Regions from separate parts of the Gordonia sp. SGD-V-85 genome, predicted to be linked through region 4. Evidence: predicted binding sites of a transcription regulator. Region 4 holds the regulator's gene; each other region holds the start of a gene.

Region 1 (4,210 bases), on a different contig from region 4:
GCCGGGCCTACCTGCATCATCTGTTCAAGGCGAAGGAAGGCCTCGGCCCCACGCTGGCGACGCTGCACAACGTGTCCTTCATCGTCACGCTCGTCGACCGGGCCCGCCAGGCCATCGAGAACGGCACATACACCGAGTACCGCGACGAGTTCCTCCGGCGTTACTACGGAGGTCCCCGGTAGGCGTGACCATTGCTCAGAACGGTGGCGGGTTGGCGTCGTTCCAGCGCTTCTCGGCGCGTTGGTGGCGTCGGAAGTCGTTGTCGCGCTGGGTGTTGAGTCTGTCTCGGGCGGGGTGATCGGGTGACCGTCTGGGGAAGAGCTTGTTGAACAGGTCGCGTCCGCTGAAGGCGTTGCCGACGAACATGTGCCCGGTGGGTGTGGTGAACCAGGCGGTCTGGAGTTCGTCTTGGTGGTCCTGCCAGCTGGTGAAGGTCTTGATGCGGTGATGGAACCGGCACAGCGGTTTGAGGTTGCGCGCATCGGTCGGGCCACCGCGACGCGGGTCGGCGTGATCGAAGGGTTCGGTGTGGTCGAGATCGATCTGCCAGACCGGGGCGTTGCAGCCGGGGAAGGTGCAGCACAGTTCGCCGGCGCGCACCAGCGCCTGCAGCTTCTTCGAGGGGGTGTATCGCGTTGTCGAACTGTCCGCGTCGGGAGGCGGTGAACCGTCGGGTGCGTCGGGTGCGGGATGGATGTAGGTGCGGCGGGCTTCGGCGAGGAGTGTTCGGGCGGTGTCGGCGTCGATGATGCCGTGGCGGTCGAGGAAAGCGGGGTCGTTGTCGAGACCGAACAGGGTCGACAGGTTCACCACGATGTGAAAGGTCGCGCGCGGCGCCGGCGATGACGACGGCGACGCGTCCGGACCCGGAGGGTCGGCGACAACCGTGTCGCTGTCCGGGGTGTCGGTGTCATCGTTCCCGGAGTGGCGCGCGGGTGCCTCAGTCGTGTGGTCGGCGGTGTCCACTGTCGCTGCGTCGACGTCGCCGGTGGTGTTGGCTTCAATGTCCATTGCGGCAGGTCGGCAGTCGTCGCATTCGCACGCGATAGAAGCTTCGCCCCGCGCGAGCGCTTTCAGAGCATCGACTCGGCGGTTGGCCAACTTTCGAGGGTCACCGGCGTGGACCGCGGTGGCCATCGCCGTCAGGCGGGCGTCGAACTCGGCGGCATCAGCAGTGGGCAGCGTGCCGGAGATCCGGGACTGCCCGGGTGTGAACCGATCGGGGCTCACCGTCACCTTGCGATCACACTTCACGCGCTCCTTACGTCGGCGGATCGCGTCGGGTGCCCACTTGGTGACGATGGAATCGACCATGGCGGTGAACCGGGCCGTCGACATCGGTGCGCGGGCGAAGATCGCCTCGGCGAGATGGGCGTCGACGGTCTGCATCTCTTCGTCGTCGGTGATGAGGTCGGTGCGTTTGAGGGCGATGAGGAAGCGGCGCTTGTCGATTCGACCGCACGCGAGTGCGTGTCCGGTGAAGGAGAGTCGGTAGCGCAGTGCGTCGCCGGCTTCGATGAGGTCTTTCGCCTCGGCCGGTGTCACGGTGAGGGTGGCGCCGACTTCGGCGATGGCCTGTTCGAGACCGTTCGGTCCGAACTGCTCGTAGGGGTTCTCACCCGCGGCCACTCGCGCGGACAGGGCATCGAAGGCCTCAATCGAATCAAGTTCGCCGCTGTGCGTCTCGGCGCGCCGCTGCGCGTAGTCCATCTCGCGTTCATCGTGAATGAGGCTGGCAACGACCATCATTCGATGCGCGGACGCTGCCGCCAAGCCCGCGCAGTGGTTGAGGACCTCGACGAGTTCGGATGCGGAGAGTTCATGGTCGGGACGAAAGCGCGGCTCGACCGACTCCTGTAATGGGTCCACCGATGTAGTGGATCCGGCCCCCGCCCCCGATGACATACCTCCACGATACTCGAATATAGGTTCGAGTCAAGGGTGATCTCTGGATTTCTCGGGGTGGTCTGGCAATCGAATCACGCCGCACCGACAAGAGTGACGCGTCGCCTCGGTGGCCTCGACGGGCGTTGCGTCCTCGCTTCGCTCGGTCGAGCTGCTCGACCAGCGGGACACCGCGGCGGTGCTCGACCAGCAGAGGGCGGCGCACCACAACGAGCGACGGCGGACGGGTGTCAGCGGGAGTCCTCGGCAACCATCCGTTCGCGGATGCCGCCGGCGACCCCGGTGCTGTCCGGGTTGGGGTCGTGGATCGCACCCGCGTGCGGCTCGACCGGCGTCCCCTTCTCGGTCTCGGACTTCGCCGTCGCCGCCGAGAACCGCTCGGTGATCCCGGGCAGGAGGTGATGAGAAGCGTTGGCGGCCTTGGCTTTGTAGCCGACCGTCTGCTCCAGCTTCGGGTCGGTGCAGGCTGCCACGATCGCGTCGACCACGATCTGCGGATCGTCCATCGCGGACATCCGCGGTTCGTGTCCGGTGTAGTTGGCGGCGTGGACCCACCATGGGGTGTCCACGCCCCACGGCATGATGGTGCCGACCTTGATGGCGTCGTCGCCGGCCATGCGCAGCTCTTCGCTGATCGAGTGCCCGAGGCTCCGAACCGCCGCTTTCGTTGCGGCGTAAGTGTTCTGGAGTGCGATGGGTACCTCGCTGTCGACCGAGCCCACGTTGATGAGTGTGCCGCGACCCTGCGACCGGAAGACGCGCAGCGCCGCATGTGCGCCGTAGATCAGGCCCTTCAGGTTCACGTCGACGAGGCGAGCGTGGTCCTCGATCGGGATGTCCCAGAAGTATCCGACCGCGCCGACGCCGACGTTGTTCACCCACACGTCGATCGACCCGAACCGTTCGAGCGCGGCGGACGCGAGATGGGCGACGGCACGCGGATCGCTGACATCGGTGGGCACCGCCAGCGCCGACCCGCCCTTGCCGGTGATCTCCGCGACGACCTCGTCGAGGACCGCGGTTCGACGCGCCGCGACGACGACGTTCGCGCCGAGTTCTCCGAGTCGCACCGCGGCGCCGCGTCCGAATCCGCTCGACGCGCCGGCGATGACGACGGTGGAGCCGTTGATTTCCTTGTTGTCTGTCATGGTGATCGCCTACCCGAGGCGGGGTTCACCAAACCGAGAGGAGGCGCGCTCAGCCCGCGGCGCGGGACTGCCGGAAGGACTCGATCGCGGCGAGATCGTACGAGTTCGCCCCGGTCCCGATGCCCTGGGCGACGTGCGCGGCCACCGCGCAACCGAGTTCGGCGGAGTCGGCGAGACCGAGCCCGCGCAGGCGGCCGGTCAAGAACCCGGCGGAGAACGAGTCGCCGCAACCAGTGGTGTCCACGACGTCCACCTCGAACGCCGGCACCGTGACCACATCGTCGCCGGTCACGACCAGCGCGCCGTCGGCGCCGCGGGTGAGCGCCACGCAACCGACACCGCGGTCCAGGAGCACCCGTGCGCCGTCGGTGAGGTCGTCAGTTCCGGTCAGTCCCCGGGTCTGCTCGTCGTTGGGCAGCAGGTAGTCGAGGTGGGGAAGTGCGTCGGCGATCCACTCGAGAAGGCCGGGGTCGCCAGCCGACAGCAGATCGGCCGACGTCGTGATCCCGCGGTCGCGCGCCCGGCCGAGGAGCTCTGCGGCGACGGCGCCGCCCAGGAACTCCGGGCCACCGAGGTGCAGGTGGTCGAGCCCGGTCAGCGCGTCTGCACCCAGGTCGTCGAGCGTGAACTGCGCATTCGCCCCGATGCAGTGCCATGCGGGACGGTCCCCGTTGGGTCGGACGGGTATGACCGATGACGACGACTGGATCCCGGGCTTCGCAACCAGGCCGCCGGTGTCGACGCCTTCGGCGTCCAGCAGTGCGGTCAGCGAACGCCCGATCGAGTCGTCGCCGATCGCTCCGTGGGTCCGTACCGTGGCGCCCAGCCGACTGAGGACGAGCGCGGTTCCGCCCGCGGTACCGGCGGCGGAGAAACCGATGGACTGGACGAGCGCGCCGTCGGACCCCGCCGGGATGGACTCGATCCCAACGACGTGGATGTCCAGCACATGGACGCCCACGGTTGCGATCGTCGGCGGTTCGAGCAGCGGTGAGGGTGTCACGTCCGGTTCTCCTTGGGTGTCCCGTAGTCCAGCCGGATCGCCTGGGCGACAGTGGACTGCTGTTGGTCCTCGGTGAGTTCGCGAGGCCGGCCCATGCTGCTGGTCCGGGTGAAAGAGGGTCGCGAGCCACTCCAGCAGCAGGGCGTTCTCCACC
Region 2 (4,210 bases), on a different contig from region 4:
TCATCGTCCCGCACGCGGCGCGACTCCTGGTCGGCGCCACCCACCGCGCGATGCTGCCGGTGGCGGTCTGCGGCGGTGCGCTCTTCCTGGTGTGGGTCGACGTGATCTCGCGGGTGGCGGCCGCACCGCGCGAGATGCCGCTGGGCATCGTGACCGGACTGATCGGGGCACCGATCTTCCTGTTCCTCATGGGACGACGCCAGTACGTGTTCGGGGGAGGCTCGTGACCGACCCCGCCCGCGCATCGTCGATGTCGTTGCGCGCGAACGCGCTTGCGTGCCGTCGAGGGGGCCGGGTCGTCCTGCGGGATGTCGATCTCGCGGTCCCCGCCGGCACCCGACTGGCCATAGTCGGGCCCAACGGTTCCGGCAAGACCACCCTGCTGCGCACGCTGTGCGGTCTCGAACGCCCGGCCGCCGGCAACGTCGAGGTGAACGGAGACGACCTCCACCGCATCCCCTCGCGACGCCGCGCCATGTCGATGGCGGTGGTCGGCCAGGAGGAACAGCCCTCCGCGGAACTGACGGTCGCCGAGGCGGTCGGCCTCGGCCGGACCCCGTACCGGTCGGCCTGGTCCACCGGGAGTTCCGACGACAAGACGGTGGTCGATCGCGCGTTGATCCAGGTCGGGCTCGACGGCTGGGGCACCCGCTCGTGCACCCAGCTGTCCGGCGGCGAACGGCACCGCGTCGTCCTCGCCCGCGCGCTCGCTCAGCAGACCCCGATCCTGGTGCTCGACGAACCCACCAATCACCTGGACGCCGCCTGGCGACTACGACTGATGGAGATCCTCGACGAACTCGACGCCACCGTGGTCGCGGCGATGCACGACCTCGACCTGCTGCTGCGTCACTTCGACGCCGTCGCAGTGGTTTCCGACGGCGGTGTCATCGTGCACGGACCTCCGGTCGAGGTGCTGACGCCGGTTCTGCTGGCCGACGTCTTCGAGGTGTCCGGCACCGTCGTCGACCATCCGTCGACGGGCCTGCCCCATCTGCTCCTGAACACTCCCACCACCACACCCGCCCCCAGCACTCTGACGAAAGACATCCCGTGAGAGGACATCCTTTGACCATACGTACGTCCCGAGTTCACCCGACCGTCGCCATCGTGGCGGCGGCTCTGACCCTGGGAACTGCCACCGCCTGCGGAACCGACAGCACCGCAGCGTCGGAAAGCACTGTCACCGTGACCAATTGCGGAGCCGACGTCGCTTACCCGCAACCCCTCGACCGGTTGTTCGTCAACGACGGCGGCATGATCGCGATCGCACTCGCCGCCGGGGCCCGTGACAACATGGTGGCGGTCAGCGCGCTCGCCCGGGACAAGGACGTCCTGCGGCTCGAGTACGGACCCCAGGTCGACACCCTGAACGAGGTCGCGACCGAACGTCCCACACTCGAGAACATCGTCGCGGCGAAACCCCAAGTGCTGTATGCCGGATACAACTACGGCATGAGCGAGTCGCGCGGGATCACACCCGAGATCCTCGCCGGACACGGCATCGACGTGTACCAGTTGTCCGAGGCGTGCCGGCAGACCGAGGGCGAGGCGCAGCGCGGCACCATGGACCCGTGGGTCGCGCTCGACACCGATCTGCGCAACATCGGCAACATCACCGGCAATCCCGAGCAGGGCGCCGCCGCGGCCGACGAGGTGGCCGGCCGCCTCGAGAAGCTGCGCGCCGCACCACAACCCGCCGCGAAACCGACTGTGTTCGTCTTCGACAGCGTCTCGGACACCATCTTCTCCTCCGGATCCTTCGGCGGCCCGCAGGGCATCATCGACGCCGCGGGCGCGCGCAACGCGACCGAGGACATCGAGGACACCTGGACCGCCGTGAGCTGGGAACGCCTCACTACCGCGGACCCCGAGGTCATCGTGTTCGTCGACTATCCCGGCCAGTCGGTCGACGAGAAGATCGCCGCCCTGCGATCGAATCCCGCGAGCCGGAACCTGAAGGCGGTGCGCGAGAACCGCTTCGTGAACCTGCCGTACGCGATGTGGGTGTCGAGCCCACTCAACATCGACGCCGCCGAGATCATGCGCGGCGTTCTCGAGAACCACGGCCTAGCACCGGAATCCGGTATCACCCCGTCCCTGGATGTCGCACAATTGGACCTCGGGGGCAACAACTGGCTGGAGTGATTCGCGGGACGCCCCGTTGAACACGTGGGGCGGCGGCGATTGTCGCGCCGCCGCCCATGGGAATCCAGTGCACCCACCGTCGAAGTTCGCAACACCTGACTGCGTTCGCACCCCTACCATGAGGCACCGACAAGTTCGAGCCGACGAATACCGTTGCACAACATGGCTTTTTGGGATTGCCATCCGGCCACGCGGGTGTACACTCGAACGTACATTCGCAGCAACGGTTCTTCGGGGGAGGTGACCGTCATGCCCAGCACCACACCACTCGCCGACCACGGCGCGCCCGTGTCCCGCGCGGCCGAACTCGTCGCCGAACTCCACGCGAACCTCGACGAACTACAGACCGTCGACTTGTCCTCGTGCACCGACGAAGAACTGATCGACGTCGCCGCGGAGACCGAACGCGCCATCGCGCGTCTGACCGTTGCCGGTGACCGGCAGATCGATCAGGTCGAGGCCCGCGACCTACCCCGCAAGGCCGGCTGCCGAACCCTCATGCAGTTCATGACACACCGGCTACGAGTCTCGAACCCGATGCGCCGCCGTAAGCAGATGGACGCCACCGCCCACCGCACCAGCCTCGGCGGCGAGGTCCTCCCACCCGAATACCCCTGCCTCGCCGAAGCTTTCGCACAAGGAACAGTCGGCACCGCGCACGTGCAGGCCACCCTCGACGTCCTCGACCGCATCCCGGTCGCCGTCGACCACGACATCAAGGTCGCCGCTGAACGACAGATGGCCGAGATCGCCACCGACCACACCCCGGCCGACATCACCCAACTCGGCTCGCGGCTGCTTGCCCACCTCGACCCCGACGGCACCCTGGCCGATGACACCGACCAGAAACGACGCCGCGGCCTGTGGATCGGACGGCAACGCGCCGACGGCACCGCCAAAATATCGGGCACCCTGACACCCGCACTCGCCGCCCGACTCACCATGATGTTCGCCGTGTGGGGCAAACCCGGACTCAACAACCCCGACGACCCACAGTCGCCCCAAGGCCCGGCCGGCACCGCCGACCCCGAAGCCCTGGCCACCGCAGCCGACCGCGACGGCCGCACCCTCGCCCAGACCAATCACGACGCACTCGACGCCGCACTCGCCGCCGGATTCGCCGACGGAACACTCGGCACCTCGCACCGCGGCCTGCCCGTGCAACTGATCATCAAAGCCGACCTCGGCGACCTCATCCGCGAAGCCGGACTCGCGACCACCGCCACCGGAACCCTGCTGCCCATCCGGGACCTGATCGCGATGGCCGGTGACGTCCAGCCATGGTTGGCGATCTTCAAAGACGCCACCACCGTCCCCCTGCACTTCGGGCGCGGCAGACGTCTGGCCACCCGCGAACAACGCCTCGTCTCCTTCGCCCGCCCCGACGGGGAAGTGTGTTCGGCACCCGGCTGCGATCAGCCCGCCACCCAGGTCGAACTCCACCACGCCCACAAAGATTGGGCCAAAGGCGGACTCACCGACATCGACGACCTCGCCCCCGCCTGCCCGCGACACAACCGCATGGTCGGCGACCAACCCGGCCAATACACCACCCGCATCGCCCGATCCGGACCCGACGAAGGCCGCTGCCTCTGGCGATTGAACGCCGAACCCGGCGTACCACCCAATCCCGAACACCTCAACCGCCGACCCGACATACCCCGGCGGTTCGCACAACACCTGAACACCGTGCGCAACGAGATCCACAGACCTGCCACCAGGTCCGGCGACCAGTCGCGCCCGAACCGGTCGCGCCCCGACGCCGTCGGCTACGGCGACCGCGGCCGGCGCCTCGAACTCGCTTATCGCGAACTGGTCCATCCGCGAACACCGCCGGAGCACCTCACCACCCCACCGCTGACCCCGGTCGAAGCAGCACTCGCACGCATACTCGCTGACCACGCGTGATTGCACACGACACGAGGGGCCCGGCATCGGAATGCCGGGCCCCTCGTGGGTGTCAGTGCGCCTGATCAGATCAGGCCTGCGGTGCCTCCGCGAAGTTGCGGGTGACCGCCGGGTCGACCGGGATGCCCGGGCCCGTCGTCGTGGAGACGGTGAC
Region 3 (4,210 bases), on a different contig from region 4:
CCCGATCGCGTCGGAATCGACGAACTGCGCACACGGCTCGACGCCGTCTTGGCCGGGACATCACCGCCGTCGACCTCGGGGCGTGTCCGGTTCTGGATCGACCGGGTCTTTACCCGCACCGGCGCCGGCACCGTCGTCACCGGCACCCTGGCCGCCGGGACGATCGCGGTCGGCGACACCCTGGACCTGCTCACCGTTGACGACCGCCGACGACTCGATGTCCGTGGATTGCAGAGCGAGGGTGCAACTCTCACCACCGCGGCCCCGGTCAGCCGAGTCGCGATCAATCTGCGCGGCGTCGGCGTCGACGACGTCTCGCGTGGCGACGCACTCGTGACGCCCGGAGCCTGGCACACCTCTGCTGTCGCTGATGTCCGGCGCGTGAGCAAAATGTCCTTCGAGGAGGCACCGGAACACCTCGTCGCGCACATCGGCACAGCGGCGCTACCGGTCCGGTTGCGCCCCTTCGACGGCGACCACGCGCGTGTGACCCTCGCGCGCGCCGTGCCGATGTCGCGGGGCGATCGGCTGGTCCTGCGCGATCCCGGCCAACGTATCGTCGGCGGCGGCGTCGTGCTGCACCCCGATCCCCCGGCGCTGACCCGACGGGGCGACGCGATGCGACGCGCGGCCTCGCTGGCGGCCATGTCCGACGACGCCGGGGCCGCCGAAGAAGTGCATCGGCGTGGCGCGATGCGCGTCACCGATCTGACGCGACTCGGCCTGGTCGACGACGCCGAGCCCGCTCCCCACGGCATACGGGTGATCGGCGAGTGGTGGGTCGCCGAAACCTCCCTCACCGCCTGGGCCGAGCGACTCCGCGCCGCCGTTGTCGATCTACACGACCGAGATCCGTTGTCGGCGGGGCTGTCCGCGTCCGGCGCACCCGCACTGCTCGGGCTTCCGGACACGACGCTGCTGGCGACCGTCATCTCGGAAGCCGAGCTGTCGTCGTCCGACGGGCACCTGGCGGTCCCGGGTCACAAGCCCTCCCTGGGTGATGCCGACGACGCGGTCAGCGCACTGGAGCGCCGGCTCGCCGACCATCCGTTCCGTGCACCCGAGGCCGATGACCTCGCCGCACTCGGCCTGGGCGCCCGAGAACTCGCCGCCGCCGAGCGCACGGGCCGAATTCTCCGTTTGCGCGACGGCGTCGTGCTGTTGCCGACCGCCCCCGCCCTGGCGATGCGCACCCTCGCCTCGCTCGATCAGCCGTTCACCACCAGCGCCGCTCGTCAGGCGCTCGAAACCACTCGGCGCGTGGTGATTCCGCTACTGGAGTACCTGGATGCCCGTGGTTGGACCCGCCGGCTCGACGCCGGGCACCGCGAGGTCGTGCGCTGAGCCGCGGGCGGTGGTCCTGTCGGACAGGTCGCCGCGTGCATCGCGGGAAGAGCTTCCGTCCGAGGCCCCTACCACACGACACCGACAAGTCGACATCAACGAATAGCATTGCACAGCAGTATGTTTGGCCTTGCCACACGTCTGGATTGGTGTACACTCGAACCTACATTCGCAGCAACGGTTCTCGGGGGAGGTGACCGTCATGCCCAGCACCGCACCACTCGCCGACCACGGCGCACCCGTGTCCCGCGCGGCCGAACTCGTCGCCGAACTACACGCGAACCTCGACGAACTACAGACCGTCGACTTGTCGTCATGCACCGACGAAGAACTGATCGACGTCGCCTCTGCCACCGAACGCGCCATCGCGCGACTCACCGTTGCCGGTGACCGGCAGATCGATCAGGTCGAGGCCCGCGACCTGCCCCGAAAAGCCGGCTGCCGCACCCTCATGCAGTACATGACACACCGGCTACGAGTCTCGAACCCGATGCGCCGCCGCAAGCAGATGGACGCCACCACCACCCGCACCAGCCTCGGCGGCGAGGTCCTACCACCCGAACACCCCTGCCTCGCCGAGGCGTTCGCCGCGGGAGCTGTCGGCTCCGCCCACGTACAAGCCACCCTCGACGTCCTCGACCGCATCCCCGGCACCATCGACCACGACATCAAGGTCGCCGCCGAACGACAGATGGCCGAGATCGCCGAAGCCCACACCCCCGCCGACATCACCCAACTCGGTGCCCGCCTGCTCGCCCACCTCGACCCCGACGGCACACTGACCGACGACACCGACCAGAAACGACGCCGCGGCCTGTGGATCGGCCGCCAACGAGCCGACGGGACAGCCAAAGTATCGGGCACCCTGACCCCCGCACTCGCCGCCCGGCTCACCATGATGTTCGCCGTGTGGGGCAAACCCGGACTCAACAACCCCGACGACCCCGCCTCACCGTCCGGACCGGCCGGCACCGCCGACCCCGACGCCCTGGCCTCGGCAGCCGACCGCGACGGTCGCACTCTCGCCCAAACGAATCACGACGCCCTCGACGCCGCCCTGGCCGCAGGCTTCGCCGACGGCACACTCGGCACCTCGCATCGCGGCCTGCCCGTGCAGCTAATCATCAAAACCGACCTCTCCGACCTCGTCCGCGAAGCCGGACTCGCCACCACCGCCACCGGCACCCTGCTTCCCGTCCGGGACCTGATCGCGATGGCCGGTGACGTCCAGCCGTGGTTGGCGATCTTCAAAGACGCCACCGCTGTGCCGCTGCACTTCGGGCGGGGTAAACGCTTGGCCACCCGCGAACAACGCCTCGTCTCCTTCGCCCGCCCCGATGGGGAAGTGTGCTCGGCTCCCGGGTGCGATCAGCCCGCCACCCAGGTCGAGCTTCATCACGCCGAACGAGACTGGGCCAAGGGCGGACTCACCGACATCGATGACCTCGCACCCGCCTGTCCCCGCCACAACCGCATGGTCGGCGACCAACCCGGCCAGTACACCACCCGGATCGTCCGGTCCGGGCCAGACGAAGGCCGCTGCGCCTGGCGATTGAACGCCGAACCCGGCGCCCCGCCCAACCCCGAATACATCAACCGCCGACCCGACATACCCAAGCGGTTGCAGGCCCACCTGGCACAGGTGCGGCGAGAGATCCACGGACGCACCACGTCCGGCGACGAGCCACGCCCACATGACGCGCGCCGTTCATGGCTGAAAACCAGCCACGTCATCGACGTCCGACCACCCCGACCCGGACCACGCACGCCCCGGCCCTCCCTCGTCGAAGCACACCTCATGGAGTTACTCGCCACCTCGTGAAGTTCGCCGGCTCATCCGCGTTGGTCAGCGCGTGAGGACCACCTTGCCGATCGCCCCTCCGGATTCGGAGACCCGGTGCGCTGTACGAAGATTCTCGATCGTGAAACCAGCCAGTTCACGGTTGACAGTGCTGCGGATCTTGCCGGCGTCGACGAGTTCGGCGACCCGGCCGAGGATCTGGTGTTGCGAGTCGTCTTCCGGTGCGAACAACGGCTTGGAGAACATCAACTCCCAATGCCAACTCTGGCTTTTCTGCTTCAGGGGGAGGGTATCGAGACCTTCCGGCTCGTCGATGGCGACGACCTGACCGTGTACACCCATGATGTCGGCATAGGACTCGACATTTCCGTACGAGTGGGGCGAGAAGATGTAGTCCACACCGCGCGGAGCGTATGCCCGCACGTCCTCGCGCAGGCGTCTCGGGTCGACGACGTGGTGGGCACCGAGTCCTCGCGCCCATTCCTGCGACTCAGGCCGTGACGCGGTTGCGATCACGGTGAGATCAGTCAGGGTCCGGGCCAACTGAATGACCATCGAGCCGACGCCCCCGGCACCCGCCACCACGACGATCGTTCCCGAGTCCGCGGAATCGACCCGCAGCTTCTCGAACAACGACTCCCAGGCAGTGATCGTGGTCAACGGCAGTGCGGCAGCCGCGCCGAAGTCGAGGGACGACGGTTTGCGCCCGACGATCCGCTCATCGACAAGATGGAATTCGGCATTCGTTCCCGGCCGATCGATCGAACCGGCGTAGTAGACCTCGTCCCCGACGGCAAACCTCGACACCTCGTCGCCGATCCCGACGACAATCCCCGCCGCGTCGAATCCCAGAACACGCGGCGGATCGGAGTCACGCAGGCCTGCACGCACTTTGGTGTCCACCGGGTTGACCGAGACCGCGCGGACCTCGACGAGGAGATCGTGCGGACGGGGCGCCGGCACCGGCATTGTCGTCTCGGCGAACGCGCTCGGGTCCTCGACGGAGTTCGCGGCGACCGCGACCAGGGCTGTCATCTCTCGTGTCATGGCGCTAAGGTATCCACA
Region 4 (4,210 bases):
AACGGCGCGCCGACGAGGTCTCGCGCTTCGCCACCGCGGCCGGCGCCGTCGCGGCGCGGCTGCGCACGCGCGCGTCGCAGAACACCGGGGTGACGGCCGAGGTGCTCGCCGCGACGGCGGGCCTGGCCGAGGACCGCGGCTGGATCGGTGCCGCGACCGCGCTCATCGGCAAGGGCGCCCCCGCCGAGGCCGCTGCCGTCGCGGCCACCGAACAGTTCGCGGCGGTGTTCACCAAGCTCGGCGGACTGATGGCCGAGCGGGTCACCGATCTCAACGACGTGCGCGACCGGGTCCTCGCCGAACTGCTCGGCCTACCCGAACCTGGTGTGCCCACTCCGGAGGTGCCGTCGGTCCTGCTCGCCGACGACCTCGCGCCCGCCGACACCGCGGGCCTCGACCCCACGAGCACCATCGCCCTCGTCACCCGCCTCGGCGGACCGACCAGCCACACCGCGATCATCGCGCGCCAGCTGGGGATCCCGTGCGTGGTGGCGGTGGCCGACCTGGACGAGATCGAGCCCGGCACAACCGTTCTCGTCGACGGCAGCACCGGGCGAATCGAGGTGGAGCCCGATGCGGAGGCGGCCCGGGCTCGCGTCGACGAGGATCGGCGGCATGCCGCACTCGTCGCCGGCTGGACCGGTCCGGGGCAGACCGCCGACGGGGTGGCCGTGGCGGTGCTCGCCAACGTCGCCGACGGATCGTCGGCACGCGCCGCGGCCGGGTACCCAGTCGAGGGCGTCGGGCTCTTCCGCACCGAACTCGCGTTCCTCGAGCGTGCCGACGAACCGTCGGTGGACGAGCAGGCCGCGATCTACCGGGAGGTGCTCGATGCGTTCAACGGGCAGAAGGTGGTCATCCGCACCCTCGACGCCGGGTCCGACAAACCGCTCCGGTTCGTGACCCATCCCGACGAATCGAACCCAGCGCTCGGCGTGCGGGGTGATCGGATCGCGCTGGCGCACCCCGAGATCCGCGCGCATCAGCTCGACGCGATCGCGCAGGCCGCGTCGGGGTCGGCCGTCGCGCCGTGGGTCATGGCGCCGATGATCGCCTCGCCGGCGGAGGCGCGCACCTTCGCCGCCGAGGTCCGTGGCCGTGGTCTGGTCGCCGGGGTGATGATCGAGGTGCCCGCGGCGGCGATCCTGGCCGAAGCCGTCCTCGCCGAGGTGGACTTCGTGTCCATCGGCACCAACGATCTGACCCAGTACACGATGGCGGCCGACCGGATGTCGGCCGATCTCGCCGGACTGACCGACCCGTGGCAACCGGCCGTGTTGAGCCTCATCGCGGGAGTCGCGGCAGCGGGCGCACGTCAGGGAAAGCCGGTCGGGGTGTGCGGCGAGGCCGCCGCCGATCCGAACCTCGCCTGCGTGCTCGTCGGTCTCGGCGTCACCTCGCTGTCCAGCGCGCCGGCTGCTGCCGCGGCCGTGGGGGCCCGGCTCGGCGAGGTGTCCGCACCGGACTGCCGGGCCGCCGCCGAGGCCGCCCTGGCCACCTCGGATCCCGCCGCGGCGCGCGAGGCTGCCGCGGCGGTGCTCGACGGTTCGGTCGGCGGAGAGGTCAGACTCGCCGCATCACGGTGACGACCTTGCCGAGGATGACGGCATCGTTGCCCGGGATCGGATCGAACAGTTCGTTGTGCGGCATGAGCCAGACGTTGGGGCCCTGACGCTTGAAGGTCTTCACGGTGGCCTCGCCGTCGATCATGGCCGCGACGATGTCGCCGTTGTCGGCGACGTTCTGCTGCCGGACCACGACCCAGTCGCCGTCGCAGATCGCGGCGTCGATCATCGACTCGCCGACGACGCGCAACAGGAAGAGCGATCCCTCGCCGACCAGCTCACGGGGCAGCGGGAAGACGTCCTCGACGGCCTCCTCGGCCAGGATCGGACCGCCGGCCGCGATACGGCCGAGAACCGGCACGAAGGTCGGCTCGGGAAGCTGGCCGGCCGTCGGGGTGTCCGGCGACGGGGTGTCACTCGGGGCGATGTTGACCGCACGGGGACGGTTCGCGTCGCGCTTGAGCAGCCCCTTGCGTTCCAGCGTCCGCAACTGATGGGCCACCGACGACGTCGAGGCCAGGCCGACCTCGTCGCCGATCTCCCGGATGCTCGGCGGATAACCGCGCTCGCGCACCGAGCGGCGGATCACCTCCAGGACCCCGGCCTGTCGCGGGGTGAGTGAGGCCTCGGCGGCGGCGGCGTCGAACGGGGCCTCGTCGTCGGCGCCCCGCGCTCGGCCGCGCCTATCGCCGGTGTCACTCATGTTCGGTTCCTCTCGTCTTCGGAACGTGCTGGTAGATGGCTTGCGCCGGGTCCGAGCCTAGCGGAGTTCGACCGGCACCTCAAACATTTGTTCGATGTGTCGCGAGACTTTGTCGGGCCGTCGTGCTACAAATTCGAACATCAGTGCATCGAACATCTGATCGATGTTCGAACACCGACCGCGACACCCCGCACGATCCAGACACCAGAACACCGGAGGGCACCATGCGCACCGCCACTCTCGTCGCTCCCGTCCGCACCGACCGTCCCGACGCTGTCCGGCCCCCCACCGACCGCGCCGATCGGGTCCGGACGCGCGCCCCGCTGTCCGACGGCGGCCGGCCGATAGACAACCGGCCGGCCGGCACCCGACCGCGGGGTGCGTCGCCGGTGACCCCGCGGGTGGGCGGTACCCACTGTGGCTCTCCGGTCGGGGTGCGCGGGCGTGGCCCGGTCGGACCCGACGCGGCGGTGTTCCGTCGGCGCCGCCGCACCGCGGTCGCGCTCCTCGCCGGCGTCGGGCTGGCGTTCGTCGTGTGGGTGTTCGGTGTCGTGGGCCAGAACTACTCGGACTCGCTGACCCCGTCCGCCGTGAGTGCCGAGGTCGTCCACGTGCGCTCGGGGGACTCGCTCAGCTCGATCGCCGGCCGGGTGGCACCCGAGATGCCGCGCGAGGTCGTGATCGACGAGATCGTCGCGATGAACGATCTGGGGTCGAGCGCGCTGCAGGTGGGCCAGCCCCTGCTCACCCCCCGGTACCGCTGAGGCCGGGCGGTATCCTCGATGTCACAGGGGCCGGCCGACAAGCGGCGGGGCGCACGCTTCGGGTGCGTTCCAGCGTCCCGCGACCTGCGTGAGGACACGATGCGCTGCCCCTTCTGCAAGAACGACGACACCAAGGTCATCGACTCGCGTGTCGCAGATGAAGGGCAGGCCATCCGCCGCCGTCGCTCCTGTGTGGAGTGCGGTCGCCGGTTCTCGACCGTGGAGAGCGCCGTGCTCGCGGTGGTCAAACGCAACGGCGTGACCGAACCGTTCAGCCGGGAGAAGGTCATGCGCGGCGTGCGGCGAGCCTGTCAGGGCCGCCACGTCGCCGAGGACGCGCTCGCGCAACTCGCCCAGCAGGTCGAGGACACGGTGCGCGCCAGTGGATCGGCCGAGATCCCCAGCAACGAGGTCGGACTCGCCATCCTGGGTCCGCTCCGCGATCTTGACGAGGTGGCGTATCTGCGCTTCGCCTCGGTGTACCGGTCGTTCGACTCGGTGGAGGACTTCCAGCGCGAGATCGACGACCTGAAGGCGGCATCGGGTTCCGGGAGCGCGCTCGCCGAACCCGTGTCAGCCGAGTCGGTCCAGAGCTCGTAGGACCCGTTTCTCCGACACCGGGAACGCGGTACCGAGACGCTGGGCGAACAGCCCCACGCGCAACTCCTCGACGAGCCACTGCGCTTCGTCGTCGACCACCGCCCGCCGGTGCTCGGGTACCTGTTCGATGCGCTGGGCCCACCGTTCGACGACGCGATCGACGGCGGCCACCCCGGCCTGGTCGCGTGCTGCGGACGCGGGTAGTGCCTCCAGACGTGCTTGCGCGCCGTCGAGATAGCGCGGCAGATTCTCCAGGTGGCGTCGCGCGGTGGCCGCCACGAATCCGTCGAACACGAGGTGGGCGACCTGTTCGGCGACGTCGTCGGCAGCCAGCGAACCGGCGTGCCGGTCGATCGCCGCCCGCAGCGGGGCCATCCGTTCGAGGGCCGCGACGGCCAGCGAGAAGTAGTCCGGTGCGGCCGCGGCGACCCGTGGCCGGATCTGTTCGAGCAGCGCCGAGAAGGACTGCGGTGAGCGAACCGCGGCGAGCTCTGCGTCGTCGATGTCGGCGACCGTGTCCCGGGTCGCCCGGCGGGTGCAGTCGGCGAGCAGTGCCTCGATGGTCGAGTACGGGCTCT

What was found. Region 4 encodes LexA, which represses DNA repair genes until DNA is damaged. Its sites were predicted from a motif close to CGAACANNTGTTCG; they were not measured.
Region 1: AS181_RS07900 (HNH endonuclease signature motif containing protein) is a predicted target of LexA. The motif match lies at 1,920-1,933, and genes of this name have one in related genera.
Region 2: AS181_RS20385 (HNH endonuclease signature motif containing protein) is a predicted target of LexA. The motif match lies at 2,353-2,366, and genes of this name have one in related genera.
Region 3: AS181_RS01300 (HNH endonuclease signature motif containing protein) is a predicted target of LexA. The motif match lies at 1,503-1,516, and genes of this name have one in related genera.

Annotation. Positions count from the first base shown of each region.
Region 1 is NZ_LNQO01000005.1:193,518-197,727, forward strand. It holds gene tgt (tRNA guanosine(34) transglycosylase Tgt) at 1-182, shown strand, start outside; gene AS181_RS07900 (HNH endonuclease signature motif containing protein) at 196-1,905, opposite strand; gene AS181_RS07905 (SDR family NAD(P)-dependent oxidoreductase) at 2,136-3,053, opposite strand; gene AS181_RS07910 (carbohydrate kinase family protein) at 3,103-4,056, opposite strand; partial or broken gene AS181_RS24525 (class II aldolase/adducin family protein) at 4,053-4,210, opposite strand, start outside.
Region 2 is NZ_LNQO01000022.1:52,814-57,023, forward strand. It holds gene AS181_RS20370 (FecCD family ABC transporter permease) at 1-227, shown strand, start outside; gene AS181_RS20375 (ABC transporter ATP-binding protein) at 251-1,057, shown strand; gene AS181_RS20380 (ABC transporter substrate-binding protein) at 1,069-2,148, shown strand; gene AS181_RS20385 (HNH endonuclease signature motif containing protein) at 2,398-4,056, shown strand; gene rplA (50S ribosomal protein L1) at 4,127-4,210, opposite strand, start outside.
Region 3 is NZ_LNQO01000001.1:292,862-297,071, reverse strand. It holds gene selB (selenocysteine-specific translation elongation factor) at 1-1,344, shown strand, start outside; gene AS181_RS01300 (HNH endonuclease signature motif containing protein) at 1,547-3,166, shown strand; gene AS181_RS01295 (zinc-binding alcohol dehydrogenase family protein) at 3,191-4,192, opposite strand.
Region 4 is NZ_LNQO01000002.1:294,364-298,573, forward strand. It holds gene AS181_RS03430 (phosphoenolpyruvate--protein phosphotransferase) at 1-1,586, shown strand, start outside; gene lexA (transcriptional repressor LexA) at 1,564-2,268, opposite strand; gene AS181_RS03440 (LysM peptidoglycan-binding domain-containing protein) at 2,493-3,032, shown strand; gene nrdR (transcriptional regulator NrdR) at 3,132-3,632, shown strand; gene hrpA (ATP-dependent RNA helicase HrpA) at 3,606-4,210, opposite strand, start outside.